3 regions of the Vibrio ishigakensis genome follow, and region 3 is predicted to be linked to each of the others. Evidence: predicted binding sites of a transcription regulator. Region 3 holds the regulator's gene; each other region holds the start of a gene.

The links. The regulator MetJ, encoded in region 3, represses methionine synthesis genes. The targets are predictions, from matches to a motif close to TTAGACNTNTANANGTCTAA.
Positions count from the first base shown of each region.
Region 1: the regulator MetJ is predicted to act here: its motif matches at 1,844-1,863, upstream of metN (methionine ABC transporter ATP-binding protein MetN).
Region 2: the regulator MetJ is predicted to act here: its motif matches at 4,528-4,547, upstream of metE (5-methyltetrahydropteroyltriglutamate--homocysteine S-methyltransferase).

Region 1 covers NZ_AP024881.1:661,408-672,405, forward strand. Annotated here, with positions in the region: gene Pcarn_RS03115 (MetQ/NlpA family lipoprotein) at 1-41, opposite strand, end outside; gene Pcarn_RS03120 (methionine ABC transporter permease) at 63-740, opposite strand; gene metN (methionine ABC transporter ATP-binding protein MetN) at 730-1,764, opposite strand; gene gmhB (D-glycero-beta-D-manno-heptose 1,7-bisphosphate 7-phosphatase) at 1,940-2,494, shown strand; gene treR (trehalose operon repressor TreR) at 2,498-3,448, shown strand; gene treB (PTS trehalose transporter subunit IIBC) at 3,584-5,008, shown strand; gene treC (alpha,alpha-phosphotrehalase) at 5,053-6,726, shown strand; gene Pcarn_RS03150 (hypothetical protein) at 6,798-7,682, opposite strand; gene Pcarn_RS03155 (winged helix-turn-helix domain-containing protein) at 7,806-9,323, opposite strand; gene Pcarn_RS03160 (YitT family protein) at 9,397-9,999, opposite strand; gene glyA (serine hydroxymethyltransferase) at 10,311-10,998, shown strand, end outside.
Region 2 covers NZ_AP024881.1:1,079,319-1,090,316, forward strand. Annotated here, with positions in the region: gene Pcarn_RS04840 (vWA domain-containing protein) at 1-721, opposite strand, end outside; gene Pcarn_RS04845 (TadE/TadG family type IV pilus assembly protein) at 759-1,319, opposite strand; gene Pcarn_RS04850 (TadE/TadG family type IV pilus assembly protein) at 1,334-1,855, opposite strand; gene metE (5-methyltetrahydropteroyltriglutamate--homocysteine S-methyltransferase) at 2,139-4,400, opposite strand; gene Pcarn_RS04860 (LysR substrate-binding domain-containing protein) at 4,587-5,471, shown strand; gene Pcarn_RS04865 (sugar O-acetyltransferase) at 5,611-6,168, shown strand; gene Pcarn_RS04870 (FAD-binding and (Fe-S)-binding domain-containing protein) at 6,155-8,935, opposite strand; gene Pcarn_RS04875 (multidrug effflux MFS transporter) at 9,022-10,239, opposite strand; gene Pcarn_RS04880 (sensor histidine kinase) at 10,275-10,998, opposite strand, start outside.
Region 3 covers NZ_AP024881.1:167,872-178,869, forward strand. Annotated here, with positions in the region: gene Pcarn_RS00790 (nucleotide sugar dehydrogenase) at 1-186, shown strand, start outside; gene hslU (HslU--HslV peptidase ATPase subunit) at 255-1,586, opposite strand; gene hslV (ATP-dependent protease subunit HslV) at 1,601-2,125, opposite strand; gene Pcarn_RS00805 (SPOR domain-containing protein) at 2,217-2,762, opposite strand; gene cytR (DNA-binding transcriptional regulator CytR) at 2,828-3,832, opposite strand; gene priA (primosomal protein N') at 4,059-6,260, opposite strand; gene rpmE (50S ribosomal protein L31) at 6,504-6,722, shown strand; gene Pcarn_RS00825 (malic enzyme-like NAD(P)-binding protein) at 6,864-8,126, shown strand; gene metJ (met regulon transcriptional regulator MetJ) at 8,188-8,505, opposite strand; gene Pcarn_RS00835 (O-succinylhomoserine (thiol)-lyase) at 8,696-9,859, shown strand; gene Pcarn_RS00840 (bifunctional aspartate kinase/homoserine dehydrogenase II) at 9,863-10,998, shown strand, end outside.

The DNA.
Region 1 (10,998 bases), 490 kb from region 3:
GCAACGGCAATAGCGAATAGCTTCTTCAAACTGAATTTCATGAATCTCTCCTTGGAATAAAATTATCTGTGGTCAACTTTGCGAACCAGTGCGTCACCCACAGATTGAATGATTTGCACTAATACAATCAGCATCACAACGGTTACCGCCATGATAGTAACGTCATATCGGTGGAAGCCATAGCGAATGGCTACGTCACCTAGGCCACCGCCACCAACGGTACCGGCCATCGCCGAGTAGCTCACTAGGGTAACTAGGGTAATGGTTACTGTATTAATAATGGTAGGCAGTGCTTCAGGAAGCAGTACCTTAGAAATAATCTGCATTGGGGTTGCGCCCATTGACTGAGCTGCTTCTACAAGGCCGCTTGGTACCTCAAGCAGTGCACCCTCGATAAGGCGAGCCACAAATGGGATAGCGCCGATAGTCAGAGGTACGATAGCCGCTGTGGTACCGATAAAGGTGCCGATAAGTAGCTTAGTAAACGGAATGATGGCTACCATAAGTACCAAGAAAGGTACGCTTCGGCCAATGTTTACGATCGCGCCCAATACTGCGTTTAGCTTAGTGTTCTCAAGCAGACCACCTTTTTTGGTGGTGTGCAGGATAACACCTAGCGGAATACCCAATGCAAAACCAACGATACCAGAAAATGCCACCATGTAGATGGTCTCCCAGGTCGCTTTCAGCAGAAGGTTACTGTTTAGGCTGAACCAATCCATAATGATCTCAATTGACATAGCCAAGTACCTCTACTTTTACATTGTGTTGTTCTAGATATTTGATTGCGGCAAGGTCGGCTTCTTCTGAGCCGAATAGCTCAGCAACCAGCATGCCGAATTTCACGCCGCCTGCGTAATCGAGATCAGAGCTTAGGATAGATACATCGATATCAAATTTGCGGGTGATCTGGCTGATCACTGGCTCATCTACGGTTGCACCTGTGAACTCAAGGCGTACTAGAGGATGACTGCCCTCTGAGCGATCCTGGGTCAGGCGCTCTGCGTAGTCTTCTGGAATAGACAGGTCAAGGGTAGAGCGAATGAACTTACGTGCTAGCTCTGTTTTCGGGTGAGCAAAGATTTCGCCTACAGTGCCTTTCTCAACCAGTTTACCGCCGCCGATAATCGCCACCTCGTGACAGATGCTCTTCACTACGTCCATCTCGTGGGTAATGATAAGAACCGTGATGCCAAGCTGACGGTTGATGGTCTTTAGAAGCTCAAGGATAGATTGAGTGGTAGCAGGATCCAGTGCACTGGTCGCCTCATCACACAGCAGAACCTTAGGGTCACTTGAAAGTGCACGTGCGATTGCCACACGCTGCTTTTGACCGCCACTTAGGTTAGCTGGATAGGTGTCTTTCTTGTCAGCAAGGCCAACAAGGTCTAGCAGTTCCGTTACTTTCGCTTCGATGTGTTGACGGTCGCGGCCTGCAAGCTCAAGTGGCAGGGCAACGTTATCAAATACGGTGCGAGAAGATAGCAGGTTGAAGTGCTGGAAGATCATGCCGATATTGCGGCGCGCTTCTGACAGGCCTTTGTCATTTAATTTAGTTAGATCAACGCCATCAACGATCACTTCGCCGCTAGTCGGTACCTCTAGCATATTTACACAGCGGATCAGCGTACTTTTACCGGCACCAGAGGAGCCGATTACGCCAAATATCTTGCCTTTTGCGACGCTAAGATTGATATCTACTAAGGCATTAATCGGGCGATTGCCTTGGTAAAATATCTTGTTAACTTGGTTGATTTCTATCATCAATGAACCTGTAAACTGGGGAACTGCAGTGAATTCTGCTGAAATGCTATGGCGATCACAGCGTCAAGTCAATAGATATTTTTACGTCTAGACGTCTAAACTGTAATTGAAGTGTGCGACTGATGACAAAGCGTGTAATAATCTGTGTGAACCTGCCTTATAAGAGAGAGTATCGGTGGCTAAACCTGCTGTTTTTTTAGATCGTGATGGCGTAATTAACGTCGATCACGGATACGTACACGACGAACATGACTTTGAATACATCGAAGGTGTATTTGAGGCAACCAAGAAGCTACAACAGCAGGGCTATATGCTGGTGCTAGTGACCAACCAATCTGGTATCGCTAGAGGTAAATTTAGCGAAGACAGATTCCTTTCTCTTACTCAATGGATGGACTGGAACTTCTCCGACAACGGCGTGGAGTTCGACGGCATCTATTACTGCCCGCATCATCCTGAACATGGCATTGGTGATTACAAGCAAGATTGTGAGTGTCGTAAGCCAAAGCCGGGTATGTTTATCTCAGCGCGAGACTTCCTGAAGATCGATATGGCTAAATCTGTAATGGTTGGCGATAAGGCTGAGGATATGATGGCCGCTGAAGCCGCGGGTGTTGGCACTAAGATCTTGGTGCGCACAGGTAAGCCGGTAACCGAAAAAGGTGAAGCCATTGCCGATGCGGTTCTAGATAGCATCGCTGATGTTCCTGCATTTATCGCCTCTCGCTAATCCATGACCAAAAAGCTCACCATTCTTGATATTGCGAAACTTGCCGGCGTCGGCAAGTCGACTGTGTCTCGCGTCCTGACCAACGACCCTAAGGTAAAGCCTGAAACTCGGCAAAAGGTTGAGCAGGTGATTTCCGAGTCCGGCTATGTGCCGTCCAAATCAGCCCAGTCCATGCGCGGGGGCAGTCAAAAAGTGGTGGGTGTGATTATCTCCCGCCTCGATTCTCCATCTGAAAACCAAGCGGTGGGCACTATGCTCAGCACCCTGTATAGCGCTGGTTATGATGTGGTGGTTATGGAGAGTCAGTTTGATCGTGACAAGACTAATGAGCATCTTGAGGTACTCAAACGTCGCAATGTGGATGGCGTGATCGTATTTGGTTTTACCGATTGTGATGTGGAGAGTTTATCCTCTTGGCAGCACAAGGCGGTGGTGATCGCCATGGATTACCCAGAGCTTTCCTCGATCAACTATGACAACCAGATGGTGATTGAGCTTGCCTTAGAGCATGTAAAGTCCCAAGGTCTGGATGAGATTGCCTATATAGGTGTCGACCCTAAAGACAGAACCACGGGGTTATCTCGACTAAACGCTTATCTGGATTGGTGTCAGCGCAAAGATCACAGAGTTAACTACCAGGTGGGCGAACTTCACCATGAGAGTGCCTATCAGTTGGTGGATAAGGTGCTCGGCTCGGACACTCAAGCCATAGTTTGTGCCAGTGATACTTTGGCATTGGGCGTTATTAAACGCCTGCAAGAGCTGGGACGTGAAGATGTCTTGGTGACTGGTGTTGGCGGTAATGAACTGCTCTCTTTCCTATTTCCCAAGGTCTATAGCGTCGATCCTGGCTATACCGAAGCCGGCAAGAAAGCGGCAAATGCTTTGATCAAGCAGCTCTCTGGTGAGGCTGAAATCACCCATCAAACCCAACAACCTCTGCCTAGAATGTGACCTGATTCAATTTATGGGACTGTTCCCATTTTAATTTCTCATAACTAGTGTCAATATTCGTCACACAAGAAATGGGAATGTTCCCATTGATTCATCGAATATAATAAATGTACCCACTTTAAGGTGAACTAAGTTATGAGCAAGGTAGAACGTCGCGATGTTCAGCGCCTGATCGAATTGGTCGGCGGAAGAGAAAATATCGCCAGTGTAAGTCACTGTTTAACCCGTTTACGTTTTGTTTTGAATGACACGGATAAGGCTGACACCAAAGGGCTAGAGGCACTTCCTCTGGTAAAAGGTTGCTTTACCAATGCAGGCCAGTTTCAGGTAGTTATCGGCACTGAGGTAGACGAGGTGTATAAGGTGCTGCTTGAGGAATCAGGTCAATCAGCGGCGAGTAAGGATGATGCCAAGCTTGCAGCGCGCAAGAACATGAACATCCTTGAGCGTGGTATCTCTCATCTGGCAGAAATCTTTGTTCCTCTTCTTCCTGCCATTATCACCGGTGGTCTGATCCTTGGTTTCCGTAACGTTATCGGTGATATCCGAATGTTCGACGGCCAGACTCTGACAGAGATCAGTCAGTTCTGGGCAACGGTACACTCATTCCTATGGCTTATCGGTGAAGCTATCTTCTTCTTCCTACCAGTAGGTGTGTGTTGGTCGACAGTGAAGAAACTGGGCGGCACTCCGATTCTGGGTATCACGTTAGGTGTGACTCTGGTTTCGCCTCAATTGATGAACGCCTATCTGATAGGCAAAGAAGTGCCAGAGGTATGGGACTTTGGCCTATTTGTCATTGAGAAGGTGGGGTATCAGGCTCAGGTTATTCCAGCGATGCTGGCGGGTATGGCGCTAGCCTTTATTGAAACCAATCTTAAGCGCATCGTACCGTCTTACCTGTATCTGGTTGTGGTGCCATTTGTCTCTATCATTCTGTCTGTGATTCTGGCGCACTCTTTGATTGGTCCGTTCGGTCGTATGTTGGGTGATGGTGTGGCATTTGCCGCTAAAGCTGCCATGACAGGTGACTTTGCAGTGCTGGGTTCAATCCTGTTTGGTTTCTTCTATGCACCATTGGTTATCACAGGTATCCACCACACTACTAACGCCGTTGACCTACAACTGATGCAAGACCTTGGCGGTACACCAATCTGGCCTCTTATTGCACTATCAAATATCGCTCAAGCATCAGCGGTAGTGGGCATCATTATCATCAGCAAGAAACATGGCGAGCGCGATATCTCTGTGCCAGCGGCTATCTCTGCTTATTTAGGTGTGACTGAGCCGGCAATGTACGGCATCAACTTGAAATACAAGTTTCCTATGCTTTGCGCCATGATTGGTAGTGCGGCAGCGGCAGCAATCTGTGGTAGCGCAGGTGTGATGGCAAACGGTATCGGTGTGGGCGGTCTGCCAGGCATCCTTTCTATCCAACCAGCCTTCTGGGGCGTATTTGGTCTAGCAATGCTGGTGGCAATCATAGTGCCAATCACACTAACTCTAATCCTTTATAAGCGCGCTCAAAGCAAGGGCGAGCTAGAAACAGCAAACGCATAATCTAGGGGTGGCAAAGGCCACCCTCTCATTTAGGTAGCACGGTAATGAATAACGCAACGACGCCTTGGTGGAAGACCGCCACGGTATATCAAATCTACCCGAAGAGCTTTTGTGACAGTGGTGCAAAGGGCACCGGCGACATCCAGGGTATTATCTCTAAACTCGATTATCTAAAAAGCCTAGGTATCGACGCTATTTGGCTAACCCCAGTATATGAGTCGCCTATGGTGGATAATGGCTACGATATCTCTGACTACTACGCCATTAACCCTGACTTTGGCACCATGCAGGATTTTGATGAGCTTCTTGAACAAGCGCATCAGCGTGGTATTCGCATCATTATGGATATCGTGGTTAACCATACCTCGACGGCGCACAAGTGGTTCCAATCTGCTTTAGAGGGCAAAGACAGCCCTTATCGCGATTACTATATCTGGAAAGATCCTGTTGATGGTAAAGAGCCAACCAATTGGCAGTCTAAGTTTGGTGGCAATGCTTGGGAGTTTGATGAGAAGAGTGGTCAATACTATCTGCATCTATTCGCAACCGAACAGGCAGACCTTAACTGGGAAAACCCTAAGGTGCGCCAAGAAGTAGAAGAGGTGATCTCTTTTTGGGCTGAAAAAGGAGTCGACGGATTCCGTTTAGACGTAATCAACCTTATCTCTAAGCAGCAAGATTTTCCGAACGATGATATCGGCGATGGTCGTCGCTTCTATACCGATGGCCCAAGGGTGCACGAATATCTGCAACAGATAAGCGATGCGGTATTCCAGAAATACGGCAGTGTGACGGTAGGTGAGATGTCATCGACTACCCTAGAGCATTGTCAGCAGTACTCTTCATTAGATGGTAAAGAGCTGTCTATGGTGTTTAACTTCCACCACCTTAAAGTGGATTATCCAAACGGTGAAAAGTGGACCAAGGCCCCCTTTGATTTCATCGAGCTTAAGCAGATCTTCAATCACTGGCAAACTGGCCTAAATGGCCAAGGTTGGGGGGCACTGTTTTGGTGTAACCACGACCAACCACGTGTGGTGTCTCGCTTGGGAGATGATGAAAACTACCGCGTTGAATCGGCCAAGATGCTGGCGGCATCAGTACATATGATGCAGGGTACGCCCTATGTGTATCAGGGTGAAGAGATCGGTATGACTAACCCTAAATACACCTCTATCGAGCAGTATCGAGATGTAGAAAGCACCAATATGTATCAGTTGATGGTAGAAGAGCAGGGCGTGGATAAACAGCAGATGCTGGATATTCTGGCTAGTAAGTCTCGCGATAACTCTCGTACTCCTATGCAATGGAATAGTGAAGAGTTTGCCGGTTTCTCAAAGTCAGCACCTTGGCTTGAGGTAGCGAGTAACTACCCACAAATAAATGCAGAGCAGGCAGTCGCAGACCCAGGTTCTGTATTCTACTTCTACAAGCGATTGATTGAGCTTCGCAAACAGGTAGCCGTCATTACCGAGGGTGATTATCAAGACTTGTTGCCAGAGCATAAACAGATCTTTATGTATCAGCGCAAATCGGCGAATCAGACCCTTATCTGTGTGAACAACTACTATGGAACAGAGGCAAGCTGGGAGCTTCCTGATGACTTTGACGTCAGCAAAGCAACACTGCTTTTGAGTAACTACTCAGAGCAAGGTGAGGCAACTAAGACGCAAGCTCTACGCCCTTATGAAACTCGCATTTGGCTGGTTGAACGCTAAGTTCAACAGACCCTAATTACCCCCCGAGTAAGACAAAGGCTTTGGTGTGCTCCCAAAGCCTTTTTGTTTTTTTACTTTTCTATTTTGCTAAGCGTCGCCTTCTCTTCGCTGATATGACTATTTTCTGCTTTTATAATTTCGATCTGCTGAATCAGACCTAAGTTTGGGTTAAACCAACGCTCAGCAGTAGTCACAAACTCCATCGAATCCAAGTCATCACAATTCACATTGTAGATATTGGCCTCTTCTAGATAAGCCGCTTCAATGGACTTACCTGAAATCTTGAAGCTTTTACGAACGCCTTTTTCGGTAATTTGTTGTTGCCACCAAGCTGTGCAACTGGCTGAGTCTGGCAGGTTCTTCACCCAGTTTTGTTCATCAAAATCGTTAAGTAGAAGCTTCAGCTGTGTGCCAGTGAGGCTCCAATTAACAGAAACCGTATTCGAGCTAATATCGATATTTGGGTCAGCCTCTTTAACATCCGTTGCCTTCAAACGAAACAACGGACTGCTTTCGTCGAGTGTTGAGATAAGTCTCTGATCCATTAGATAAGCATCGGTGAGCTCATGCAGTGCCCCGTCAGTGCCGGCAAAGTACATGGAAGCATATTCTTCGATACCGTTTACAATCTGCTCGGAGAGATAGAACTGAGTAATCCCATTGTTGTTTAGCTCATAGATGATATTGAGGATGGGATTGTGAGGCGCTTTCTCAATTAATCTCTCAACTAAAGTTTCGGCATCGATAGGCTGATAGTTAAGGGAAACTTCACCGTCTTCCTGTCCATCTGTTGTTAGTGTGTAGCTCAAGTTTGTGGATGGACTTGGGGTAAACAGAGAGCCTTTGATTGGGTAATCAGTGCGAGTTTGTGGCTGTTTGTTTGAGGAGCCAGAATCACCACCGCAGCCATATAGAGCTAGGGTTGCAGCCGCGATAAAGGTCATTTTGTTTAGCATGTTTTTCATTCTCAGTGTTTGAGGCTATGAGCCGTGTTTGGAATGTGGGCATGCTAAGGCTCTGGGGTAATACTCTTCAAAAAACAAAAGATAACAGAGTTACACAAAAGCTTAATTTTACATTTAGGTGTTTGTTTTTATTGGATTAATATCTGATTCAACATTTGTGCAATACTCTTCAATCAAGGCTCTCCAACGCATCAAAATCTCTTTTTCTTGCACGCTAATGCGCAGTCTGGTCCAGGGTTGTAAACAGGTTTGTTTAGACTCAGGTTGAGATAGGCGACTGAATAGCTGTTTTGAAGGCATCACTCGTAGCAGTGCCACTAACGACTCCATATAGCTGAGTCGGAATTGATCCAGCTTATTTTGCTTATAAGCAATGTGGGATACAAAGGTGTACACCAAGGCATTTTGGATGCGCGAATCACCGGCGGGAGTGGTGAGTAGCGCCTTGGCTTTGTCCAGTTCGCCTAGCTTGTAGTGCAGGATTCCGAGCCACAGACCGAGTTCATCAGGCAGCACATCAAATGATGACTGAGCCTGAGACAGATACATTTCCAGCTTCGGTTGATCATCCTCATATAGGGCAAGATAGCGCGCTAGGGTAATAGCGGAAAACTCATCCATAGGTGTATCTATTGCCGCTGGAAATTGGTTGTCCAGTAGCATTTTTTCGTGCGTCTGCGTCAGTTGCCAAGTGCTTGGAGAAGGCTGAGGCAGATTGAAGTATTGAGCGATATCCGCATGTAGGTGAAATAGATCCGCCTGCAAACTGGCTACGCGCAATGGGTAGTGATTACGAAACGCCAGTTTATCCGTAGCGGGGTAGATAAGGTTTACCTGCGCTTTCAACACCCCTTCGGTTGCCCCCTCTTTCAACTCTATATTGAGCAGGTAATCGCTGGTTTGCATGTTGCGGGCGCCAGGAAAATAGGGCGTCTCATTTATCGGATCGAGAAAATAGCTCGGTGCGTCTTGGTTGGCGATATCTGTATAGGGATACTCTACCTGCTGCTGGAGCAAGATAGCTTTTACAAGGGCTCGATATTCACGCGCCTCTGTGCCGATAGCGTCGACGCGGTTTAGCAGAAGCTCAACCTTGGGGATTAACAATTGGTTTCGAGTTTGTAGGCTTGAAGTATTAGGCTGTTGCCACAGCTTCCATCCTAGCCCTATCGTAGTCACGAACAACAGTGCGCAAAGGGTATATGCGATGGTCTGCCTTCGTGAGAAAGAAAGGCTATTCGTATTGAGTGACTTCGGCTTTTGCTTGCCCACAGGGGTCAAAGAGACACTTGCAGGATTGAGAAAGTAGCCCTTGCGCGGATAGGTGACCAAGAGTTTGGTTGCATCCTGTTCGGGCATGTGCTCCTGAAGTAGTGCTCTCAGGGTACTGATACGGTTAGTCAGTACATTCTTTGAGATGTACTTGCTTTGCCAGATGCTATCTATGATGGCTTGTGCGGATAGGGGGTGCCCAACGCTGGTAAGTAGCAGTTCTAGAAGCTCTATAGTGCGAGGCTCTAGCTCTATGTCCGCTGCTTGCTTATACAGAGTCTGGGTTTGTGGGTTGTAAATGAGATCGCCGATAGCAATCAGGCTATTGGTCTCTTTTGCTTGTTGCAGAAAATCGCGCATACTGTCCTCGGCTAGCTACTGATAAATTGCAAAGGCTTGGCACACTGGATATGTGCCAAGATTGAACGCAGAATTATTTTTCGTAGCTTACCGTGTAGCGAGTCGGTTTATGGTTCATCCATAGGATCATATTGATGAACACGGCAGCAAAGATAGACCAAGCAATCAGTGATAGCGGTATAAAGTAGAGAGAGGCTAATAGAATAGTGGTATCGAACAGCAATTGGCTCTTACCGACCGAGATGCCCATCTTGTCTTGAATCACCAAGCAAAGTACGTTTGAACCACCCAGACTCGCTCTGTGTCTAAATAGGATCAAAAGCCCCAGACCAATAAAGGTGCCGCCAGCGATTGCAGCAAACACAGGCGAGAGCGTTTCAAACACCATCACACGGTGGATGTTATCCGCCATCACGGAAACCAAGCTTACACAGATGATGCTGTTAATGGTGAAGTGCTTGCCAAGGCGGAACCAAGCCAAGAAATAGAAGGGTACGTTGACTAAGAAGTAGAGCGTACCAAACGACAGATCCACGAACTGGTTTAGAAGTAGAGCCAAGCCTGCAGTACCGCCAACGATCATAGATGATGACTTTAGGAAATAGATCCCAACGGCCACCAACAGGGTACCAGTAAATATAGCGGCGCAGTCTTCCAATAACGTGTGTCTGTTCATTTTCATTCCCGAGTTCAATAAGCCGCGTAGGATAACTAAAAAGTTGTATTTAACGAAGTTTTTACTCAGAAATGGTGTTAACGTCGTGTAATTTTGCTTTTACAGAGTGTAAAGTGGGTCAACTCGGGTATAACCCCCTTGAGTTCATAAGAACAATGATAGAAAAATTGATCTAAAACATGGACACAAAACAATTTGTGATATGAATTAAATTCGGTAGAATGCCGGCATTCGGATGACGAAAACGTTTGCTTTTGGTCGTTTGGTGCTAATTTTGCCATTTTGAGTTCAATCTGAGTCAGGAGATACAGATGCTAAAGCGTGACATGAACATCGCTGATTATGATGCGGATCTATTCGCAGCCATCCAGGAAGAAACTGTGCGTCAAGAAGAGCACATCGAGCTTATCGCTTCAGAAAACTACACTAGCCCTCGTGTAATGGAAGCTCAAGGTTCACAACTTACTAACAAGTATGCGGAAGGTTACCCAGGCAAGCGTTACTACGGCGGTTGTGAGTATGTTGATAAGGTTGAAGACCTAGCAATTGCTCGTGCATGTGAGCTTTTCGGTGCAGAATACGCGAACGTTCAGCCACACTCTGGTTCTCAAGCGAACAACGCTGTTTACATGGCGCTTCTAAACGCTGGCGATACTGTTCTTGGTATGAGCCTAGCGCACGGTGGTCACCTGACTCACGGCTCTCCAGTAAACTTCTCTGGTAAGCTATACAACATCATCCCTTACGGCATCGATGAGCAAGGCCAGATCGACTATGACGAGATGGAAGCACTAGCTCTTGAGCACAAGCCTAAGATGATCATCGGTGGCTTCTCTGCTTACTCTCAAGTTTGTGATTGGGCGCGCATGCGTGAAATCGCTGACAAAGTAGGTGCATACTTCTTCGTTGATATGGCTCACGTAGCAGGTCTTATCGCAGCAGGCGTATACCCAAACCCAGTACCACACGCACACGTTGTGACTACTACTACTCACAAGA
Region 2 (10,998 bases), 910 kb from region 3:
TAGCAGCTATTGGGTCTGCGCTGTCGAATTGATTGTATCCACTTAAAAAGCCACCGGCAGTGTTTGTGTAGTGCTGATTGCCACCTGTCTCATAAGTCATCGCATCGATTGCTGTATTTATCGAGTCGTTGTTATGACTTCGTTGCAAAGTATTAAAAGGAATTACTGTATTTGCACCATAACCGTACTGGGTTACAGAGACACGATCGAAGTCAGGATTGAAGTTGCTCAGGAAGTTTTTTGAACGCTCAAGTACAGTGTCAAAAACATCTTCGAGTGAACCTGAGTTATCTATCACTAGGGAAATGTCAACTGGCCTACGAATAGTTTGAGCCTCTACCCCAACCGGCCAAGTATCAAAGCCCAGCAGTTGGATAAATGAGGTAGGCATATCGGCGGTGGCAGTCAAATCGATGGTGATATTGTCATCGGCATCATAGGTGTAGGTTGGATTAGATAATACTGGACTACTTTGCGACAGGGCGTCAGAGAGGTTCACATTGAAGTATTTTTGTGCGGCTGCAGTTGCATTAGCTTCTCGAATGGTTTTACTGGCGCCGGTCGAAATGGCCCTTGCCGCAGCTATTCCCGCCGCATCCACAGCAGCAAATAACTTGGCCTGTGTGGTGTAAGCTCTGCCTGAGTCCACAGCAAGCCCGGTTAAAATAAGAAGGAAGGGTAGTGAGATTACCGTGAGTAGGGTTGCTAACCCTTTGGACATTCGAGGTCTGTTTCGTTTCACGTCCATAGTGATATCCTCATAGGTAAGTGAGCTCTCTTATCGAAAAGTCTGTATCAAATATGAATGTTGATACAGGCGAGTATCGATAGATCACCTCAACCACATACACTGTCTCTCCATCGTCCAGTGTAAGCGGAAAGTTGTTCAAATCAGGCGTCGTAGAAATGTTACATTCGCCATCTGTCCAACTGGCGCACGCCCCCCATGTCGAATCTAATGTCGTATAGCCCCCGTCTTGCCAACGGTACTGCTCGTTCAAGTAGGGTGCTTGTGGATTGCCACTGGAATCGTCACCTCTGCCCACGACTTGGCTGATGAACATGGCACCGTCAGTACCCATATCGAGAGGGTTTGAGGTGGAAGCGACAATATCCATTACCTCTTCGGGGGTTTGTGAGCTATTTCTAGCAATGATGTTGGCACCTTCACGACTCAAACTGATAATTATATTGTTGGCTTGAATCACCTGAGTCACTTCAAAGATGCCCATCATGATGATGAGCAGGACCGGGGTGATGATTGCCATTTCCACTGATGCTAATCCGGCTTGGCATTTGCGAAAGAACAAACTTTTCATAGGCTCTCTCCACTCTAAAAGGTTTCATTCTTCATAGCAGTACTGACGGTAAACTCATACTTACCGTCGCTCAAAAGGGGGTAGATAATCGGGCTAAAGGTCGGCCATTCGCAGTCGATATGGATAGCTATTGTTTCACCAGCCGAACCGAATGTAGAGGTGACGTCGTTGCCATCGACATCCTCTGCTCGAATGCCATTGATCTTGACCACTCTAGTTAACAACCCATCGGATTCTTGCGAGATTTTTTCTAATATGGCCAAGGAACGAAGACGGTCGTCTTCTATTTCATTGGGGTCTAAGTCTGAGCGTCCAGTGATAGCGTATCGAGCGCCTTCGCGCACTGCATGTTGCATGGTGAGTTTGACGTAGCCAAACAGTGCAAAATCGACGATCGTGAATATAAGGGCGAATAAGAGGGTGGCGACGATCGAGAATTCGATCAGTGAGGCACCACGAAGCGACTTAAAGGAAAGCCGCCTGATCGGTTTTTTTCGAGTGTTCACACTCTTGACAGAGGTACGTTTCGCGTCCATTGCGTCCCAGCCTTTTACCAATAAGAACCGAGCCCTGCCATCTTCCCAAGATGCAAGACATGATATTAGGTATAAGTTTGCGTTTTTAGGTTGTCAAAGGACGAAAACAGCTACACCAAAAGGGGTAGGAGATTTTACTTTATTTTTTAATTGGTTAATAAATGAACAGTGATTTGCAAAAAATTTACCCTAGTGTTTTGCCTCGTGTATAAGTTCAAAACATTCACGGTGTCAATAAATTAAGGAGGCTTTGTCAGCCTCCTAGTTGATGGACCGATTGCAACTAATTGAGCGTTTCTCTGAGTGCCTTGGTTGCTTCTACCATGTTGGCCAAAGCCGCTTCGGTTTCCTTCCAACCCCGCGTTTTTAGTCCGCAGTCCGGGTTAACCCAAAGACGTTGCAGTGGAATATACTGGTTCGCTTTTTTGAGCAAATTGGTTATCTGTTCTTTACTAGGAACGGCTGGAGAATGGATATCATACACACCAGGGCCAATATCATTCGGGTAGTTAAATGACTCAAATGCTTCGAGTAGCGCCATCTGGGAGCGAGCGGTCTCTATTGTGATCACATCAGCATCCAATCTCGCGACCGCATCTATGATCTCGTTGAACTCGCTGTAGCACATATGGGTGTGAATCTGGGTTTCAGATTTAGCAGATGATGCAGATATCTTAAAGGCATCCACAGCCCAATTAAGGTAAGTCTTGTGATCACTCTTCTTCAGTGGCAAGCCTTCACGAATCGCAGGTTCATCAATTTGGATAATATTGATGTCCGCATCTTGTAGATCTGCGACCTCATCTTTCAGTGCCAGTGCAATTTGTTTTGCTGATATTTCGCGCGCTATATCTTCTCGAGGGAAGGTCCAGCAGAGTATGGTCACAGGGCCGGTGAGCATGCCTTTCATGTGTTTATTGGTAAGAGATTGCGCATAGCTAGACCATTTTACCGTGATAGGAGCTGAACGCTTAATGTCAGATGTAATGATGGCTGGTTTGACACAACGTGAGCCATAGCTTTGAACCCAACCAAAGTCGGTGGTTTGGAAGCCCTCAAGGTGTTCAGTAAAGTATTCCACCATGTCATTTCGCTCAGCCTCACCATGTACTAAGACATCAAGGCCCAGTGCTTCTTGCTTTTCGACGCAGGCTTTTATTTGCGCCTTTAGGTGGGTCTCATATTGCTCAAGCGTAATCTCACCGCGCTTGAATTGACCTCGTGCAGTTCGAATATCCCCGGTTTGTGGGAATGAACCTATGGTTGTGGTCGGTAGCTTGGGCAGATTTAGCTTTGCTTGCTGTGCTTTGATGCGCGTAGTAAAAGGCTCTCTACGCTCACCACTTTTCTCGGTGAGACAAGCGATGCGTGCTTGAACCTCAGGCTTGGTGACTTGAGTATCGTGGGCTCGTTGACGAATTGGAACGCTATATTCTATGCACCAAGCTTGCGCATCTTCATCACCCGTCAGGGCAGATGTTAGCTTGGCTATCTCACTCAGTTTTTGTTTGGCAAAGGCAAACCACTCTGGATTTGAAAGCTGTGATTCAGAACCAAGATCAACTGGGGAATGCAGTAGAGAGCAGGAAGAAGCAATCCAAAGATTTTCTTTTCGGTCGCGAGCGATGGAAGCCAGGTCTTCAATCCAAGCCCCTAGATCGGAGCGCCAAACATTGCGTCCATTGACTACGCCAAGTGACAGCACCCAATCAGTAGGTATCTTTGGCGCTATCGAGTTTAGCTGCTTAGACCCTGCGACTAGGTCCAGATGCAGACCATCGATTGGCAGTTTGCTTATGGTATCGAATGACTCTTCGATGTGATCAAAATAGGTGGTGAGAAGCAGTTTAACTCGCCCGTGGAGAGCCTTGTATGCAAAGCCAAATGCCTCAAGCCAGTTTGGCTCAAGCTGCAGAGCAAGGATAGGCTCGTCAATCTGAACCCACTCTACATCCAGGTCACTTAGTCTTTGTAGGATCTCTTGATAGGTATCGAGTAATTGGGGAAGTAGACAGAGTTGGTCGAAGCTTTCTTCTACTGTCTTGCCTAGATATAGATAGCTCAATGGTCCAAGAAGGCTGACCTTCACTTGATGTCCAAGAGCTTGTGCTTCTTTGACCTCGTCAAATAGCTGCAACCAACTTAGCTCAAAAGTATCGGATTTAGAGAACTCTGGAACCAGATAATGGTAGTTAGTGTTAAACCATTTAGTCATGTCTGCAGCATGACCACAATCGCACTCGGTGTCGGCTCGAGCAATGGTAAATAGGGTATCAATATTGATGCCGTGCTTGCGGTGACGCTGTGGAACATGTCCCAGTAGCAAACTGGTATTAAGGACATGATCGTACCAAGCGAAATCGCCTACGGTGACAAAGTCCAGTCCAGCATCGGCTTGTGCTTGCCAGTTCTTAGCGCGAAGTTCTTTACCTACGGATAGCAGGGTATCCAGGTCGCTGTCACCCCTCCAATAAGCCTCAAGAGCAAACTTAAGTTCGCGTTTTTCACCAATTCTTGGGTAGCCTAGAATATGTGCTTTTGTCATCTCATTATCCTCACGATGTTTGTGTGTATTCATCATGAGGCCATCTAAGCGATTGAAACAATTGCAACTTATTCAAGGTTGGCTTGAGCAGATTTCATAGTGAAATGTTAGGTTTAGAAAATTACTTATAGACGTCTAGACGTTCGTGTGGCTTAATGAAGTCAGGATTAAACAGCAAGGAAAGTTATGATTGAGCTCAAGCACTTACGCACCATGCGCGCTCTACAACAGCACGGTTCTTTAAGCGCCTGTGCTGAGAGTTTGCATATTACCCAATCGGCTGTTTCTCATCAGGTAAAAGAGCTTGAGGTGCGTATTGGCGCACCGCTGTTTTATCGTAAAACCAAGCCGCTGAAGTTTACCTCTCAAGGTGAGCGTTTGGTGGCGCTTGCCCATGAAGTGCTACCAAAGATCCATGAGGTGGAACTCTCGCTAAAAGAGCCTTTGGATATTGACTCTTTTACCCTAGCGATCGATTGCCACTCTTGCTTTCAATGGCTACTGCCGACCATCAAAAAATTTCAAACGGACTATCCAAATCTAAGTGTGGATCTAGAGTCGGGATTTCATCAGCAACCTTTGGAAAGACTTCTTGCAGGTGAGATTGACCTTATGATCACCTCGGATGTGGAGTCTCGCAGTGACCTGCATTTTGTGCCCCTGTTTGGCTATGAGTTGCAGATGGTGTTTGCCAAGGAGCATGAATTCGAGACTAAAGACTTTATTGAGCCATCTGATCTAACCAATCAAACGCTTCTTACCTATCCGGTCGAGAAGCAGCGCATGGATATCTATAACCTATTTCTAAAACCTGCCAATCTTGAACCAAAAAAATGGAAGCGGGTGGACAATACGGCGACTCTGCTGCAGATGGTTTCCGGTGGGTTTGGAGTCGCGGCGCTTCCAGACTGGGCGGTTCGCACCTTTGAAGATCAATCCTTGATTGCTACCTGCAAGGTTGGTGAGTCTGGGATCCAGCGTCACTCCTATGCAGCGGTTCGAATTGCCGACAAAGACCAGTCCCATATTGCAGACTTTGTGCAGCGAGTAAAACAGCACCACAAACGTTAAATTTACGTTCTGATTTACGATTTATTGTTCCCTTAAACCATCACGATTTGTGACGCTTTTCTCGTATTGGTTATTTCGCCCGTGTATGCATTTTAATTCATGGCATAGTTCGCCAAGTTCAACCTTGAGAGCAAAGACTATGAAAACTGAAAGAGAAAAAATGCTGGCCGGAGAGCCATACGACGCATGGGATAAGGACCTTTTGGATGAGCGCGTTCAGAGTCGCAAAGTTCAGCAAAAACTGAATAACAGCATTCCCGATACCGAGGAGTGGCGTGAGGCTATTGATGCCCTGATTCCTGGTAACGACAATGCCTATCTAGAGCCTCCGTTTCGTTGTGATTACGGCTCAAACATTAAGGTAGGTAAAAACTTCTACACCAACTTTAACTGCGTGATTCTAGACGTAAACACAGTAACCATTGGCGACAACGTTCTGTTCGCACCTAACGTTCAGATCTACACCGCTGGTCATCCGTTGGATGTGAAAGGGCGCGTGGAAGATGCCATCGAGTTTGGTTACCCGATCACTATCGGCGATAACGTGTGGCTTGGCGGCGGCGTGATTGTTTGTCCTGGTGTGAATATCGGTGAAAACACCGTTATCGGCGCAGGTAGTGTCGTGACCAAGGATATTCCCGCGAACGTAGTGGCCGCAGGAAATCCTTGTCGCGTGATCAGAGCTATCGAGAACTAACCTCGTCTACCAAATAAAGCAGGTTTTGATAGGCGATTCCGCTGTGTCGCGATAAGCCTATCTCGCAGGTAGCGCTGGTACTAAAGCCGCGACTGCAGCCCTCTGGCACCTGAGCCTTGAGCGGGCTTAATGCGCTCTCATTCAGCTCAGGTGTTATAACACCTTTTGTACCCGCAAAGCCGCAGCAATGCACATGCTCTGGTACTATCACTTCACTAGAGCAGCGCTTGGCTAATGCCAACACTTCATTCTGATGCCCAAGCTTTTGATTGCTACAGGTGAGGTGCAGCATCACGGGTTCATCGATGGCGTTAAGCTCAAGTTTCTCCATGACCTCTTTTGCCACAAATTCACAGCTATCAAAGAGCTTAAACTGCCCAGAGAACTGTGAACTAGACTCGAGAGCACATGGGCTGGCATCAAACACTATCGGGATCTGCCCGTCTTCTGAGAGCTGTTTTAGTGCCAGTTCTAGCTCTAGAGACTTTTGCTTAGCAAGATCCTTGTCACCCATGCTGGCATAGGGTTTACCACAGCAAAGCGCGTCTAAATCTTGTGGCAATATGACCTCGATACCTGCTTTCTGGCAGATAGAGTGGAACACCTCTGAAAGACTTAAGTTGTTTGAGCCCAAGGTGCGAGAAACACAGGTTGGGAAATAGATAACCTTGTTTTGATGCTGGCTTGTTTTGCTCTCGATCTGCTTGGCCGCGGGTGGCAGGGTTGAGATCAACACAGGTGTACCCAGCGGTTTATTCAGCTTACGTGTTAGGCGCTCAATATTCTTGGCCCCAACAGCTTTACCAGCCCATTGATTGGCAGTGAGTCCCCAGCGAGCTATCTGAGTGGCTTTATCGAAGTTGTTTGCGCTCCACTTAGCGATAGGGTTGGACTTAGACTTGCTTCTAAGAGAGTCGATTAAGGTGCCAGTATTGATGCTAATGGGACAGCGCGACTCACACAGACCAGTAACGGCGCAGGTTTCAATCCCCTGATAATCGAACAGTTTTTCAAGTTCTGGGTCGACAGCCCCTTTAGCCTGTTGGCCTTGTAATTCTCGGTACAAGACTATGCGCTGACGAGGGGAGAGTGACAGGGTTTTACTCGGGCATACTGGCTCACAAAAGCCACACTCCATACAGGGATCCACGTTTGAATGGGTTGCCGGCATCGGCTTAAGATCTTTGAGATGCGCATTGCTGTCCGTATTGATGATAACCCCAGGGTTCATCAGATTAAGCGGGTCAAACAGCGATTTTATCTCGAGCATTAAACGGTATGCGTCTTTACCCCATTCTAGCTCTACAAAGGGCGCCATATTACGCCCCGTACCGTGCTCAGCTTTAAGAGAGCCCTGATATTTCACTGCCACCAGTTCAGTCACCTCCTCCATAAAGGTGCGATATTGCTCGATAGCTGCTGAGGTGTCGAAGTTCTGGGTAAAAACGAAGTGTAGGTTGCCATCTAGTGCATGCCCGAAGATGATGGCTTCATTGTAATGGTATTGCTCAAACAAGGATTGCAGTTCACGGACGCCATTAGCAAGCTTTTCGATAGGAAAGGCAACGTCCTCAATGATGACGCTACTGCTGAGCTTTCGGATTGCGCCAACGCTGGGTAGAAGCCCTTTGCGCGTCTTCCACAAAGAGGCTATCAATTCTGAGTCTTGAGTAAATTCTTGCTTACCTATCAGAGAAAACTTCGCGGTAACCTCGTCTAGCGTGATGCAAGTCTCTAGCAGGGTTTGCTCTGAATTAGCGCTGCACTCAATGAGCAGCGCACAGGCCTCGCAGTCGACCTGCTTTAGGAATTCGGGCACGCCCTCTTGCTCGGCAATCGAGGCAAGGGCGCGTCCATCCATCAGTTCCACCGCATCTACGGAGTGTTTGGACAAAGCCTCAACGGCCAGGCTGGCATCTTCGATATTGCTAAATACCACCAGGCTAGCTGCTTTATGGGACTTGATATCGATAGTGCGATAGGTGATATCCACCAAGAAACCCAAGGTGCCCTCTGAGCCTATGATGAGGTGCTCTAGGATATGAATAGGGTCTTCAAAGTCGATAAGCGCATTTAGGCTATAGCCGGTGGTATTTTTTAAAAGATATTTGTGTCTGATCTTTTCCAGTAGGCTCCCGTTTTCAAGGCAAGCCACTCTCAGAGATGCGAGCCTATCTAACAGCTTTTTATGGGAGTGTCGGAACCGCTCAATAGAGTCTGAATCTCCGGTATCAAGCAGGGTACCGTCACTTAATATCACCTTTAAACAGGTGACGGTCTGGTAGGAATTATCTGCGGTGCCACAACACATTCCGCTGGAGTTATTGGCTGCGATACCGCCTATTTTGCAGGTATCAATGGAGGCAGGGTCGGGACCTATTTTCTTGCTATAGGGAAGTAGATAGCGGTTGGCATCTGCCCCTACTACGCCAGGTTCGAGGCGTATTTTGGCACCGTTGTCTATTATCTCATGTCCGCGCCACTCATTGGTCAAGGTAATTAGAACTGAGTCTGAGATGGCTTGCCCAGAAAGGCTAGTGCCCGCAGCGCGAAAGGTATAAGCAAGACCGTATTCGCTACAAGCCTGAATGGTTTTTTGAACCTGTTCAATATTGTCGAGCTTTAATACTAATTTTGGTATCAGGCGATAGAAGCTAGCGTCAGTACCGTAGGCAAGACAAAGGTAAGGGTTATCGACTATCTGTTCCGGTTTAAGAAAACCGCTTAGCTGAATCTTTAACGATGAATAGGGAGGAGCAAGAGACACGGTAATTCCTTTACTGCGAGAATCTTATATAAGATTAGAAAATTCTCGCCCACCGTGCTTCTGTCTTTGCTTGAATTGAGAGCCAGTTAACCCTCAGGTACCTCAGAATTAAACCCGCGGATGATATTAAAGTGGGTGATAACCGCAAACAGTCCTATAACGATACCCAATTGCCACACATGGGTAAGACCTATCTGCATCAGGCTCATACTCACGATCGACGAGACTATCATCTGACCGCCACCTTGAAGCGCCGCAGCTGTGCCCGCTCGGTTGCGATATGGCTGCATTACCAGGGACTGAGCGCATGGTAGCGCAAGGCCATTACCTGTCACCATAATCAGCTGACCCAGCATCAGCCAAAGTGGCTCTAGGGGGCACAAGATCAGCCAAGCCGCCGCGCACAGCTGAAGAACTGGGGTGATCTTTAGGGTGCGCTCAATGCCAATCCGTGGTCGCAGCTTGTTGCTAAGAGAGGTACCGGTAAACATACCTAGAGCAGGTATTAGCGCCCACAGTGCGTATTCATCAGAAGACATGCCGATTTGGTTTTGCATTACAAACGGCATCAGCGAGATAGTGGTGATAACCAAGCTGAAGTTAAGCCAAGAGATACCAGAGAAGCTAACAAAATAGCGAGTGGTTACTAGCTCTTTATATTGTTTCACCATGCCCAAAGGAGAGGGTAGAGGTTTTCTGTTTCGCATGGTTTCGTCAAACTTAAGTGCAAGCACTATCCAAATAAGCGAGACGTAACAGAGCAATGAGATAAACACCATGCTCCAGCCGAAATAGTGGTTGATAAAGCCACCTAAAACCGGAGCAAACAGTGGTGTGATGGAAGCGGCCATTGCAATATAAGAAAGTGCGGTAGGTAACTGGGCTCCAGAATAGCTGTCTCTGGTGGAAGCGCGAGCTAACACGGCGCAGCAGCCGGTGCCTAAGCCCTGCAAAAATCGTCCCAGAACCATAGCTTCAAAGGAATCACTGAAGGCTAGGATAGCAATGAGCCCAGCCATAGCCACTAGAAGGCCAGCAAGCAATACGCGCTTTCGACCCAAGGAGTCGGAGATAGGACCATAGATAAACTGCGAAGGACCAAAACCGAGTAGGTAGATACCCACTAAGAGCTGAGCTTGGTCTAGGGTGATGGAAAAATCCTTGGCTATCCAAGGTAGGGATGGAAAAACCAGTCCCATGCTGAGCTGTCCAATACTGATGATCAAACAGGCCAAAAATATTGGTCGTTTACGAAAGGTCTCTGCGTTCAAGTGGCGTTCTTTTGCATAATGCGGGGGACGCATATTATGCATGAAAAACGGGCACTTAGCGATGCTAACTAAAACGTTATTTCAATTTTTAAGCCTTTCTTCTCAGCAGGATCGCTGTAGCTAAGTTTGATGTCTGCATCATGCAGTTTGGTCACCACAGCCACTAGGGACAACCCCAGCCCATGCCCCTTGCTATTGCGGCTGGTATCGGCGCGATAAAGACGCTGGAACACCTTGGTATGCAAGCTAGGGTCGATGCCTGGACCGTCGTCCTCAATCACTAGTTTGTTGTTTGCTACATGAAGCTTGATAGTGCTGTTTTCAGGGCAATATTTATGGGCATTATCCAGAAGGTTGTAGATAACCCGAAACAGTAACGAGCGCTCACCTGTAACTTCGCTAGGCTCGATATCGACTTCAAGGGTTTGCCCTTTTTCTTCAAACTGCGCCTCAGCAAGTTCAGCTGCATCCTCAGCAATCGTCGCTAGGTCTACTTGAGTAAATTGAGCACTACTTTGTGTTTCGAGTTTGCTCAGTTCCAACATGGCATTGAAGGTATTGATGAGATCTTCGAATTCCCTTTGGATTTGCTCACTGTCCTCAGTGGATGGGGTGTCCAACAGGCTCAATCTATTGCGAATTCGGGTCAGTGGGGTACGCAAATCATGGGCAATGGCGTCTGTTACCCCTTGTATCTGATTAACCGATGACTCAATTTCATCCAACATAGAGTTAATGAAACCTGAGATGCGATCCCACTCATCATCATTACCACCCAATGGAATACGCCCA
Region 3 (10,998 bases):
AAAGGTATTGAGGTTGTGGTTTATGAGCCTGTGCTTGAGGAAGAGCATTTCTTCCACTCCAAGAACATTCGAGACTTGGAAGAGTTCAAGAAAGTATCAGATGTGATTGTGTCTAACCGTATGGTTGATGAGATTCGTGACGTTGCAGATAAGGTTTACACTCGAGACCTATTTGGTAGCGACTAATCGAGATTCGCGAAGAAAAGAAAAGGCGCTCAATAGAGCGCCTTAGTTTTATCTGCTGATTGGCTTTATTAAAGAATAAAGCGACTTAGGTCTTCGTCTTCAACCAGTTTGCCTAGTTTGCCTTCTACATAGTTTGAATCGATAACAACCTTGCTGCCAGACTGCTCGGTTGCATCGTAAGAAATCTCATCCATCAGACGCTCCATCACAGTGTGCAGACGGCGTGCACCGATGTTTTCTGTGGTTTCATTGACCTGCCATGCCGCTTCTGCAATGCGAGTGATGCCATCTTTAGTGAACTCCACATCGACTTCTTCAGTTTTTAGAAGGGCAACGTATTGCTCAGAGAGAGAGGCTCGAGGCTCAGTTAGGATACGTTCAAAGTCATGGCTTGATAGCGCTTCTAGCTCAACTCGGATCGGCAGACGACCTTGCAACTCTGGGATCAGATCTGAAGGTTTAGCTACCTGGAATGCGCCCGATGCGATAAACAGGATATGGTCGGTTTTAACCATTCCATGCTTGGTAGACACCGTGCTACCCTCGATTAGAGGTAGTAGGTCACGCTGAACACCTTCGCGAGATACATCTGGGCCAGAGCTTTCGCCACGCTTACAGATCTTGTCAATCTCATCGATAAACACGATTCCGTTGTTTTCAACGTTATAGATAGCGTTTTCTTTTAGCTCTTCTTGATTCACCAGCTTGGCAGCTTCTTCTTCAACCAGAGACTTGAACGCATCTTTGATCTTTAGTTTGCGCGATTTCTTGGTGTTACCAGCAAGATTTTGGAACATACCTTGTAGCTGATTAGTCATCTCTTCCATGCCTGGTGGTGACATGATTTCCACGCCCATTTGCGGCGCCGCTACTTCGATATCGATCTCTTTATCGTCTAGCTTGCCTTCACGCAGTTTCTTGCGGAAGATTTGACGAGTATTAGAGGTGTCTTCACCTTTTTCGTTCTGGCCCCAAGCATCGCGTGCAGGTGGCAGTAGGGCATCTAGGATACGCTCTTCTGCTTGCTCTTCAGCACGGAATTTCACTTTTTCGGTTGCTTGCTGGTGAGTCATCTTTACGGCAACATCGGTTAGGTCGCGAATGATGGTCTCAACTTCTTTACCTACGTAACCCACCTCGGTGAACTTGGTCGCTTCAACCTTGATAAAAGGAGCGTTAGCAAGCTTCGCAAGACGACGGGCAATTTCGGTTTTACCTACGCCGGTTGGACCGATCATTAGGATATTTTTTGGGGTCACTTCAGCGCGCAGACCTTCTTCAAGCTGCATACGACGCCAGCGGTTACGCAGTGCGATAGCAACAGAGCGCTTAGCTTTTTCTTGGCCAATGATGTGGCGATTCAGTTCGTGAACGATTTCACGAGGAGTCATTTCAGACATGCGAAATTCCTTAATTAGTATTCAAGCTCATCGATGGTGTGATGGTGGTTAGTGAACACACAAATATCACCAGCGATGTTTAGCGATTTCTCTGCGATCTCGCGTGCGTCTAGTTCGGTATTTTCTAGAAGTGCAGTAGCGGCCGCTTGTGCAAAGTTACCACCTGAGCCGATTGCGATTAGGTCGTTTTCTGGTTGAACCACATCACCATTACCTGTGATGATAAGAGAAGCGGTTTCATCGGCTACGGCTAGCAGTGCTTCTAGGCGACGCAGTGCGCGGTCGCTACGCCAATCTTTGGCTAGCTCAACGGCTGCACGAGTCAAATGGCCTTGATGCATTTGAAGCTTGCTTTCAAAGCGTTCGAATAGGGTAAAGGCATCAGCAGTACCGCCAGCGAAGCCAGCTAGTACCTTGCCGTTGTATAGGCGACGTACTTTTTGGGCGTTGCCCTTCATTACAGTGTTGCCCAGGGATACTTGTCCATCACCTGCGATGACAACTTTATTGTTTCTACGTACGGATACTATGGTAGTCACGAGGTTTCCTTAAATTTCACCAGTGAGATACCAATTGAATGGGGATGTGAGCAGATAAAATCAAGCCCTCGAGAAGAGGGCTTGTGGGAAGTTAGTTTCCAGTATCTTTCCAGATGACGCACGGCTCGATCTTGGCGCGCTGCAGTTTGTGCTTGTCTCGCTCGGCTTCGCGTTTACGTTCGTAAGGGCCAAGAGTCACGCGATACCAACTACTACCTTGACGCTGACGAATCTCACTAGACAATCCTTGGAAGGCGATATCCATCTTACGTTCTTCGGCTTGGGCACGGCTCTTATAGGCGCCGCACTGCATCACATAAGGGATCTCAGAAAGCTTCTCTTCTTTCGGCGTTACCTTCACCTCGCGCTCGGGCAGGGACTTAACATACTCCCACTTTTCCTCTGGAGGTGGCGGTAGAATCTCTTGCTCTTTGGTGGGTGCTTTTTCTACAGGCTTACTAACCACAGGCTTGGGTGGCTCAGGGTCCTGACTCAGTAGATAGAGACCATAACTGAAGCCCGCCACGAGAAGCACGGCCACGATTATGGCCTTCCATGGTTTTTTAGCAGGGGCGGACTTGCGCGTTGAGCGCTTGCTCGGGGCTCGGCCACCCTTTACGTAATCTTTTCTTGCCACGCAATTGATTCTATAAAGTGAGTAATACTGGGTATGTTAAAGCAGAACTACCCTAGATAACAATATTAGTGGCTCGGTGGCATGGTACTTTGACGCTGAATTAGTTCAGTATCCAGAAGACGAGAGCCGGTTCTTACATCATCACCATTCAATATGTTGAATAGCATCTGAGTTGCTTGGTAGCCGATATCGAATCTTGGCTGTGCAACCGTGGTTAGTGCGGGCTCACAATATTCTGAGAACTCTATGTTATCGAAGCCGATGATAGAGATATCTTGCGGGATACGCATACCCATAGCCTTTGCCTCGCGCATTGCACCGATAGCCATCATGTCGTTGTGACAGAATACTGCAGTTGGAGGGGTAGGTGAGCCGAGTAGTTTACGCATCGCCTTTGCCCCTGAATCAAAGCTAAAGTCGCCAGATACAGATTTGGTTAGGTCGATAGTTAACCCAGCACGGCGCAGAGCTTGCTGATAGCCTTGGCTACGGAAGTTCGATAGGGCTGAGGTATCAGGGCCTGTGATCTCCGCTATCTGTTTATGTCCTAGTTGGGCTAGATAATTAACTGCTTCAAAAGAAGCGGTAAGGTTATCGATGTGAACGGTAGGCAATTCTAGCTCTGGAGCAAACTCACATGCCATCACCATAGGTGGCAGATTCTTTTGCTCGGCCTTGCTGGCATCGATGGGTAGGTCGGTACCTAAAAGAATAAGGCCATCGGCTTGCTTGGAATAGACAAGGTTTACTAACGAGTTATCGCGACATTTCTGCTGATGGCTATCGCCATGCAGAACGAGATAGCCCTGTTCAGATGCAGCGTGCTCGATCCCGCGGATGATTTCAGAGAAGTAGGGATCGCAAAGATCTGGCACGATCACCACTAGCGTCTTGGATTCGTTTCGTTTCACGCTACGCACCATGGTGTTTGGGCAGTAGCCTGATTCAACCACTGCATCCTCAACCTTCTTGCGTGTGGCAGAAGAAACTTTCTCTGGGTTCATTAACGCTCGCGATACTGTAGCGGTTGACACTCCTGCCAACTCAGCAACATCCTTCATCGTCGCCATGATTCACTTATCCTTATCTATTCGTTGCTTTGCTCTGGTTCGTCCGATGTAGAGCAGAACTGTCTCCGGTAAGAGACAGGCAAATAAGTGTAAACATTTTTGTCCGTGACGTTTACGCTGAAAGTAGCATATTCCACCCGTTGCCTGTGAGTTGACTCGCAAAACTCAGTCTAACTTCAGCAAGGTTGCGCTACAAAGGGACCAAAGGTCACAATTTCGGCGCAGTTTAACTCAAATCTTGAGGCTCGACATCAATACTCCAGCGAACTTTTTTAGAATTTGGTAACAATTCAATAGCAGGCTTGGCACTAGAGAGTAACTTTTGCATGGTAGGACGATTCTGACACTGCAGAATAAGTTGCCATCGAGACTTACCCGCACGCTTTGCCATAGGGGCAGGAGAAGGCCCCATCACCCAACAGCTCTGATCGAACAGCGGGTGTGCCTCTAGAGTCGAGCGTACTTGTCTTAAGAAGTCTTCAACCAGTTGTGAGTCATTCGCTTCAGAGCGGAATAGGGTCAAGCTGGCAAAGGGTGGCAGTTGCGCCATTCTTCTTTCTTGTAGAGCTGTATTGGCAAACTCGGTATAGCCCTTATGGATCAGAGCTTGCAATAGAGAGTGCTCTGGATGGTGAGTCTGTAGAACTACATGTCCGGGCTTACTGGCACGACCGGCTCGCCCCGCTACCTGAATGAATAGCTGTGCTAATTTTTCTGAGGCGCGAAAGTCACTGCTGTATAGAGAAGAGTCCACATCCAATAAAGCAACCAAGGTGACGTTCGGGAAGTGGTGTCCCTTGGCCAGCATTTGGGTGCCGATAAGAATCTGATACTCTTGTTCGCGAACCGCCTCTAGGGCTGAATCTAGGCTTCCCTTACGACGAGTGTTATCGCGGTCGATGCGAATGGTCTTATATTCTGGGAACAGTTCAGTAAGGTGAGCTTCCAATTGCTCTGTACCGACCCCAACGGTTACGAGCTGGGTTGAGCCACAGCTTTGACACTGATGCACCACAGGGCGTTGAGAACCACAGTGATGACAACGCATCTCTTGGCTTCCCTGATGATAGGTGTAGTAGGCATCGCAACGCACGCAGTCGGCAATCCAGCCACATTCGTGGCACATCATGGCTGGAGAAAAACCGCGGCGGTTAAGAAACAGCAGTACCTGATTACCTTGGTCTAGATGTTTTCGCATTTGGGCTATCAAAGGGGCACTCAATCCACTATCCAGATAGAGTCCTTTGACATCAATAACTGAATTAGTGGTTGGCTTGGCACCACCCGCTCTTTGAGTGAGCTCCAGATGTAGGTACTTTCCTGCCTTAGCATTGGCGAGCGTTTCTAGTGAAGGTGTCGCTGAGCCTAAGACAACCGGTATCTGTTCATGATGGGCGCGCATAATGGCCATATCACGAGCATGATAGCGCCAGCTATCTTGCTGTTTATAGGAGGTATCGTGCTCCTCATCTACGATGATAATGCCGAGATCAGAAAACGGGGTCATCAAAGCAGAGCGCGTGCCGATCAAGATGCCGCATTCACCTGATTTCACTTCGATCCATGCATTTAGTCTTTCTGTTTCATTGAGCCCAGAGTGGATGGTTGTGATATTGACGTTGAAGCGACGTTTGAATCTATTGATGGTCTGGGGCGTCAGACCTATCTCAGGAACCAGCACTAGTGCTTGTTTACCTTTTTCTAGTACTGACTCGATAAGCTGAAGATAGACCTCAGTCTTGCCAGAGCCAGTAACTCCATCGAGTAGGGCACATTCATATCCCTGCACATGGTTTAGGGTAACCACCGCAAGCATCTGTTCATTATTAAGCTGGCGTTTGTCCTCTTCTTCTACTCGCTTTTCCGGCCACTCAATTTTGTCACTGATCTTTTCCTGACTCTCAATCCAGCCTTTTTGCTCTAACGTCTTTAGCACAGAAGAGGAGGCCTCAATGTCTAACATCTGTTGATGAGTCATGGAGCTGGACTCGAGAGAATGCATTATCTTGGCTTGCTGCACCGCTCTACCAAAGCCTTGCATAAGCTGGTTCTTACCCGCTTCAGTTAGGCTCCAGGTCTTGATGGCTTGCTTGTGTGCAGGCTTACCTTTACGCAGAGCTCCAGGCATTACATTACTGAAGGTTTCACCAATAGGAGCTTGATAGAAGCGGCTTCCCCATTTGATGAGCTTATACAGTTTTTCCGGCCATAGCGGCTCGAGATCTAGAAGCTGAGCAATTGGTTTGAGCTTGTTAATATCGTATTCAGATTGATGAGAGAGTCCGGTCACTATTCCCAGTAGTTTTTTAGGGCCGAAAGGTACCCAAACGCGCGCACCGATAACCGGAAAAAGATGGTTTGGAATTAAATACTCAAACTCACGGTCTAATGGTACAGGCAGGGCTACTTTTGCTATTGATGGACGCATGACGCTCTCTAGAGTGGGGTGGTCGAGGACAATAGTAAGAAAAAGCCTGCTAAAATTCGATAGCCACTCTCGATTAGCAATAAAAATGGCGAAAAAAGGGACAAATAGGTTGATAACCCACAGGGGTTTCTTTATTATACTGCGCCTTGAAGATGCTGAGAGTTCGGCGTCACTATTTAAAAACTACGTGTGGTGTTCAGCGTTGAGCTGTATAGCGACACGGCCTATATATGAGGTTTTCCCATGAAAGCAGGTATCCACCCTGAATACAAAGCTGTAACAGCAACTTGTTCTTGCGGCAACACTTTTGAGTTCAACTCAACTCTAGCTAAAGAATCTATCCACCTAGACGTGTGTGACAAGTGCCACCCATTCTACACTGGTAAGCAGCGTATCGTTGATACAGGCGGCCGTGTAGATCGCTTCAACAAGCGTTTCGGTGCTCTTTCTTCTAAGAAATAATCTTAGTAGTAAGACAGTCAAAAAGGTCGCGAAAGCGGCCTTTTTGCATTTTTACGGTTTGATAAATTTCAATTGTAGAGAGCTGTAGTAAATTTAAGTAGACTCTCTTTCTTTATTAGAACAAAAAAGGACTTCCCCTCCATGACAGATGAACACTCGGCCAATGACTTTCGTCAGCAAGCCCTCGACTACCATGAATTCCCTCGCCCAGGCAAAATTGGTGTAGAACTGACTACTCCGGCTGACTCGGTAAAAGATTTATCTCTGGCTTACAGCCCAGGCGTGGCTGAGCCAGTGCGTGAAATCGCGCAGAATGTGGATAACGTCTACAAGTACACAGCCAAGGGCAATATGGTAGCGGTTATCTCAAACGGTACGGCGATTCTTGGTTTGGGTAACCTGGGGCCTATGGCTTCAAAACCTGTTATGGAAGGTAAGGCTCTACTGTTTAAGCGCTTTGCAGGCCTAGATTCTATCGATATCGAGGTTAAGCACCGCACCATCGATGAGTTTGTCGATACGGTTGCAGCTATCGCAGATACCTTTGGTGGTATTAATCTTGAAGATATCAAGGCGCCAGACTGCTTTGAGATCGAGAGCCGTCTGATTGAACGCTGTGACGTGCCTGTATTCCACGATGACCAACATGGTACAGCTATCGTAACTGCTGCAGGTATGCTGAATGCTATCGAACTGCAGGGCAAACAGCTTTGTGACTCAACCATCGTATGTCTTGGCGCAGGTGCTGCGGCTGTGGCATGTATGGAGCTTTTGATTAAGTGCGGCGCACAGCGTGAGAAGATCTACATGCTTGACCGTAAGGGTGTGATTCACACTCGTCGTGAAGACCTAAACGAATACAAGCAGCTGTTTGCGAACAATACCGATAAACGCACTCTAGAAGATGTTATCGAGGGGGCTGACCTCTTCTTGGGTGTATCGGGACCAAATCTACTTTCTCCTGAGGCGCTTGCGCTTATGGGTGATAAGCCGGTGGTATTTGCGTGTTCAAACCCAGATCCAGAGATCAAGCCTGAGCTTGCTCACGAGGTTCGTAGTGACCTTATTATGGGTACAGGTCGTTCTGACTATCCAAACCAGGTGAACAACGTAATCTGTTTCCCATTCATCTTCCGCGGTGCGCTGGATGTGCGTGCAAGCGAGATCAACATTGAGATGAAGCTTGCAGCAGTTGAGGCGATTCGCCAGTTAGCCAAAGAGCCTGTACCACAAGCGGTATTGGATGCGGCAGGTGTTGATGCCCTAGAGTTTGGTTCTGGCTATATCATTCCTAAGCCAATGGACCCACGCCTGTTGCCACGCGTTGCAACCGCAGTTGCTAAAGCGGCGATAGAATCTGGTGTGGCTCGTATCGAGCTACCAGAAGGCTATATGCAAGGCTAAGCCATTATTGATACCAACAAAAACGCCCTCAATTATGAGGGCGTTTTTTTATTTGTTCGATTTAATCGTCGAAGGTCTCTAGTTCGATACCTAGGTCAGCCATGATCTCCTTGGCTTCAGTTGGGATCTCGTCTGGACGGTCTTTTCTCAGGTCTTCATCGGTTGGAAGAGGTTGACCGGTATAGGCGTGCAAGAAGGCTTCACACAGTAGTTCACTGTTGGTTGCGTGACGCAAGTTGTTGATTTGGCGTCGTGTTCTTTCGTCGGTCAAAATCTTAAGCACTTTAAGAGGGATAGATACAGTGATCTTCTTTACTTGGGTGCTTTTCTTGCCATGTTCTGCATACGGGCTGATGTATTCGCCGTTCCAATCTGCCATTGAAAACCTTCATTACCATTTAAGGGATTTAATAACCCTAATTTTAGCGATGTTTACTGCTACAAGTAAAGGCATTTAGACGTCTAGATGTGTTGATGTCTACGCAAGGAGAGGGTAATCTATAAACAGATTAAGGTATTTGTGATTGGTATCAAACTTGACCACTCATTGTCAAAGGAAGGCCACAAAAATGAGCAGTAAACATAAATCATCCACGATAGCGGTTCGTACCGGTATCGAGTCAGACACTCAGCACCACGCTGTTGTGCCACCTATCTATCTTTCTACTAACTACGGCTTCCCTTCATTTGGTGACGTGCCTAAGTATGATTACACCCGCTCTGGTAACCCAAACCGCGGTCTTTTGGAAACAGCGCTGTTTGAGCTTGAGTCTGGTAAGGGCGCAGTTGTGACTAACTGCGGTACCTCAGCACTAAACCTGTGGGTATCGGCTTTCCTTGGTCCTGATGACCTGATTATCGCGCCGCACGATTGCTACGGTGGTACCTATCGCTTGTTCAACACTCGCGCTCGTAAGGGTGACTTCAAGGTTGAGTTTGTAGACCAATCGAACGAAGAAGCGTTTGCTGAAGCACTAGCTAAAAACCCAAAGCTTATCCTGCTTGAGACTCCATCTAACCCTTTGGTTCGCGTGGTAGATATCGCTAAGGTGTGTGCTCAAGCAAAAGAAGTGGGAGCGTTGGTGGGTGTGGACAATACCTTTTTGACACCGATATTCCAAAAGCCTCTAGAGCTCGGTGCTGACTTCGTTATCCACTCCACTACGAAGTACATCAATGGTCACTCGGATGTGATCGGTGGCGTGGTGATCACCAAGAGTGAAGAACATGCAGAAGAGCTGGCTTGGTGGGGCAACTGTATCGGTGCAACCGGTACGCCATTTGATAGTTATATGACGTTGCGCGGCATTCGCACCCTAGGCGCACGTATGCGCGTGCACGAAGAGAGCTCGCAGCAGATCCTGCAGTTTCTTCAGACCCAATCTCGCGTTAAGACCATCTATCACCCAAGCCTTCCTGAACATCCTGGTCATGAGATTGCTAAGCGTCAGCAGAGTGGTTTCGGTAGCATGCTGAGCTTTGAATTCAATGGTTCGATGGAAGAGCTGAAGACCTTTGTTAGCGGTCTGAAGCTATTCTCGCTTGCTGAGTCTTTGGGTGGTGTGGAGAGCCTTATCTGTCACCCAGCCACTATGACTCATAGAGCTATGGGTGAAGAGGCACTGGCAGAAGCAGGTGTTTCTCATTTCTTGTTGCGCCTGTCTGTAGGCCTTGAAGATTCAGAAGATTTGATTGCTGACCTACAACAAGCACTAGAACTAGTAGGGGCATAAGCAATGACACAGTTACATAAGTTTGGTGGCAGTAGCCTAGCGAATGCAGAGTGCTTTCGTCGCGTTGCCACCATTTTAAAAGAGCACTCTGACAGCCACGATCTAGTGGTGGTTTCAGCTGCAGGTTCTACCACAAACAACTTACTTAAATGGCTGGGTGCGTTAGAGAAAGATGGTCGCGTGGCACATGAGATCTTGCTCGAGCTGCGTGCCTATCAGAACCAACTTATTGAAGACCTGCTTCCACAAGAAAAGGCTGAGCCACTTCAAGAGAAGCTCAATGGTGAGTTGGCAGAGCTGGGTGCTGCACTAACTCCACTATCTGAGGTGGAGAAAGCCGCGGTATTGGGGCACGGTGAGGTTTGGTCTTCACGCCTTCTAGCAGCACTTCTCAATCACCAAGATATGGAATCGGTAGCTCTCGACTCGCGCGACTTCCTGCGCGCTGAGATGGGTACACAGCCTGAGATTGACCGTGGTCTGTCTTGGCCTCTGATTAAGGCTGTGCTTGCTCAGCATCCACATTGTCGTAAGGTAATCACAGGCTTTATGGCACAGAATTCACAGGGCCAAACTGTACTTCTTGGTCGTAACGGCTCCGACTACTCAGCAACCATTATTGGTGCCTTAGCTGAAGCGAATAAGGTGACTATCTGGAGTGATGTGGCAGGCGTATATAGCGCAGACCCACGTGTGGTTTCTGATGCATGTCTGCTTCCTCTTCTTCGTTTGGATGAGGCTAACGAGTTGGCTCGTCTAGCGGCTCCTGTTCTGCACAGCCGCACCTTACAGCCGGTAGCGCAAAGTGCAATGGACCTTGAGCTGCGTTGTAGTCATCAACCAGAATTTGGTTCTACACGTATCGAACGTGTATTGGCATCGGGCCGTGGTGCCAAGATCGTGACCTCGCTAGATGATGTAAATCTGATTGAGTTAACCGTTGCTCATTCACACGACTTTGAAGCGCTTGAGCCACAAGTACTGAGCGTGTTGAACAAGGCGCAACTAGCACCGCTTGCTTACGAGTCTCAGCTAGACAATCGTTGTATTCGCCTTGCCTATACAGGTGAGTTATTGCCGGGTGTTATTGCATGCATCGAGGGTTCATCCCTTGAAGTGGGTCTAGAAGTAAAATCGGG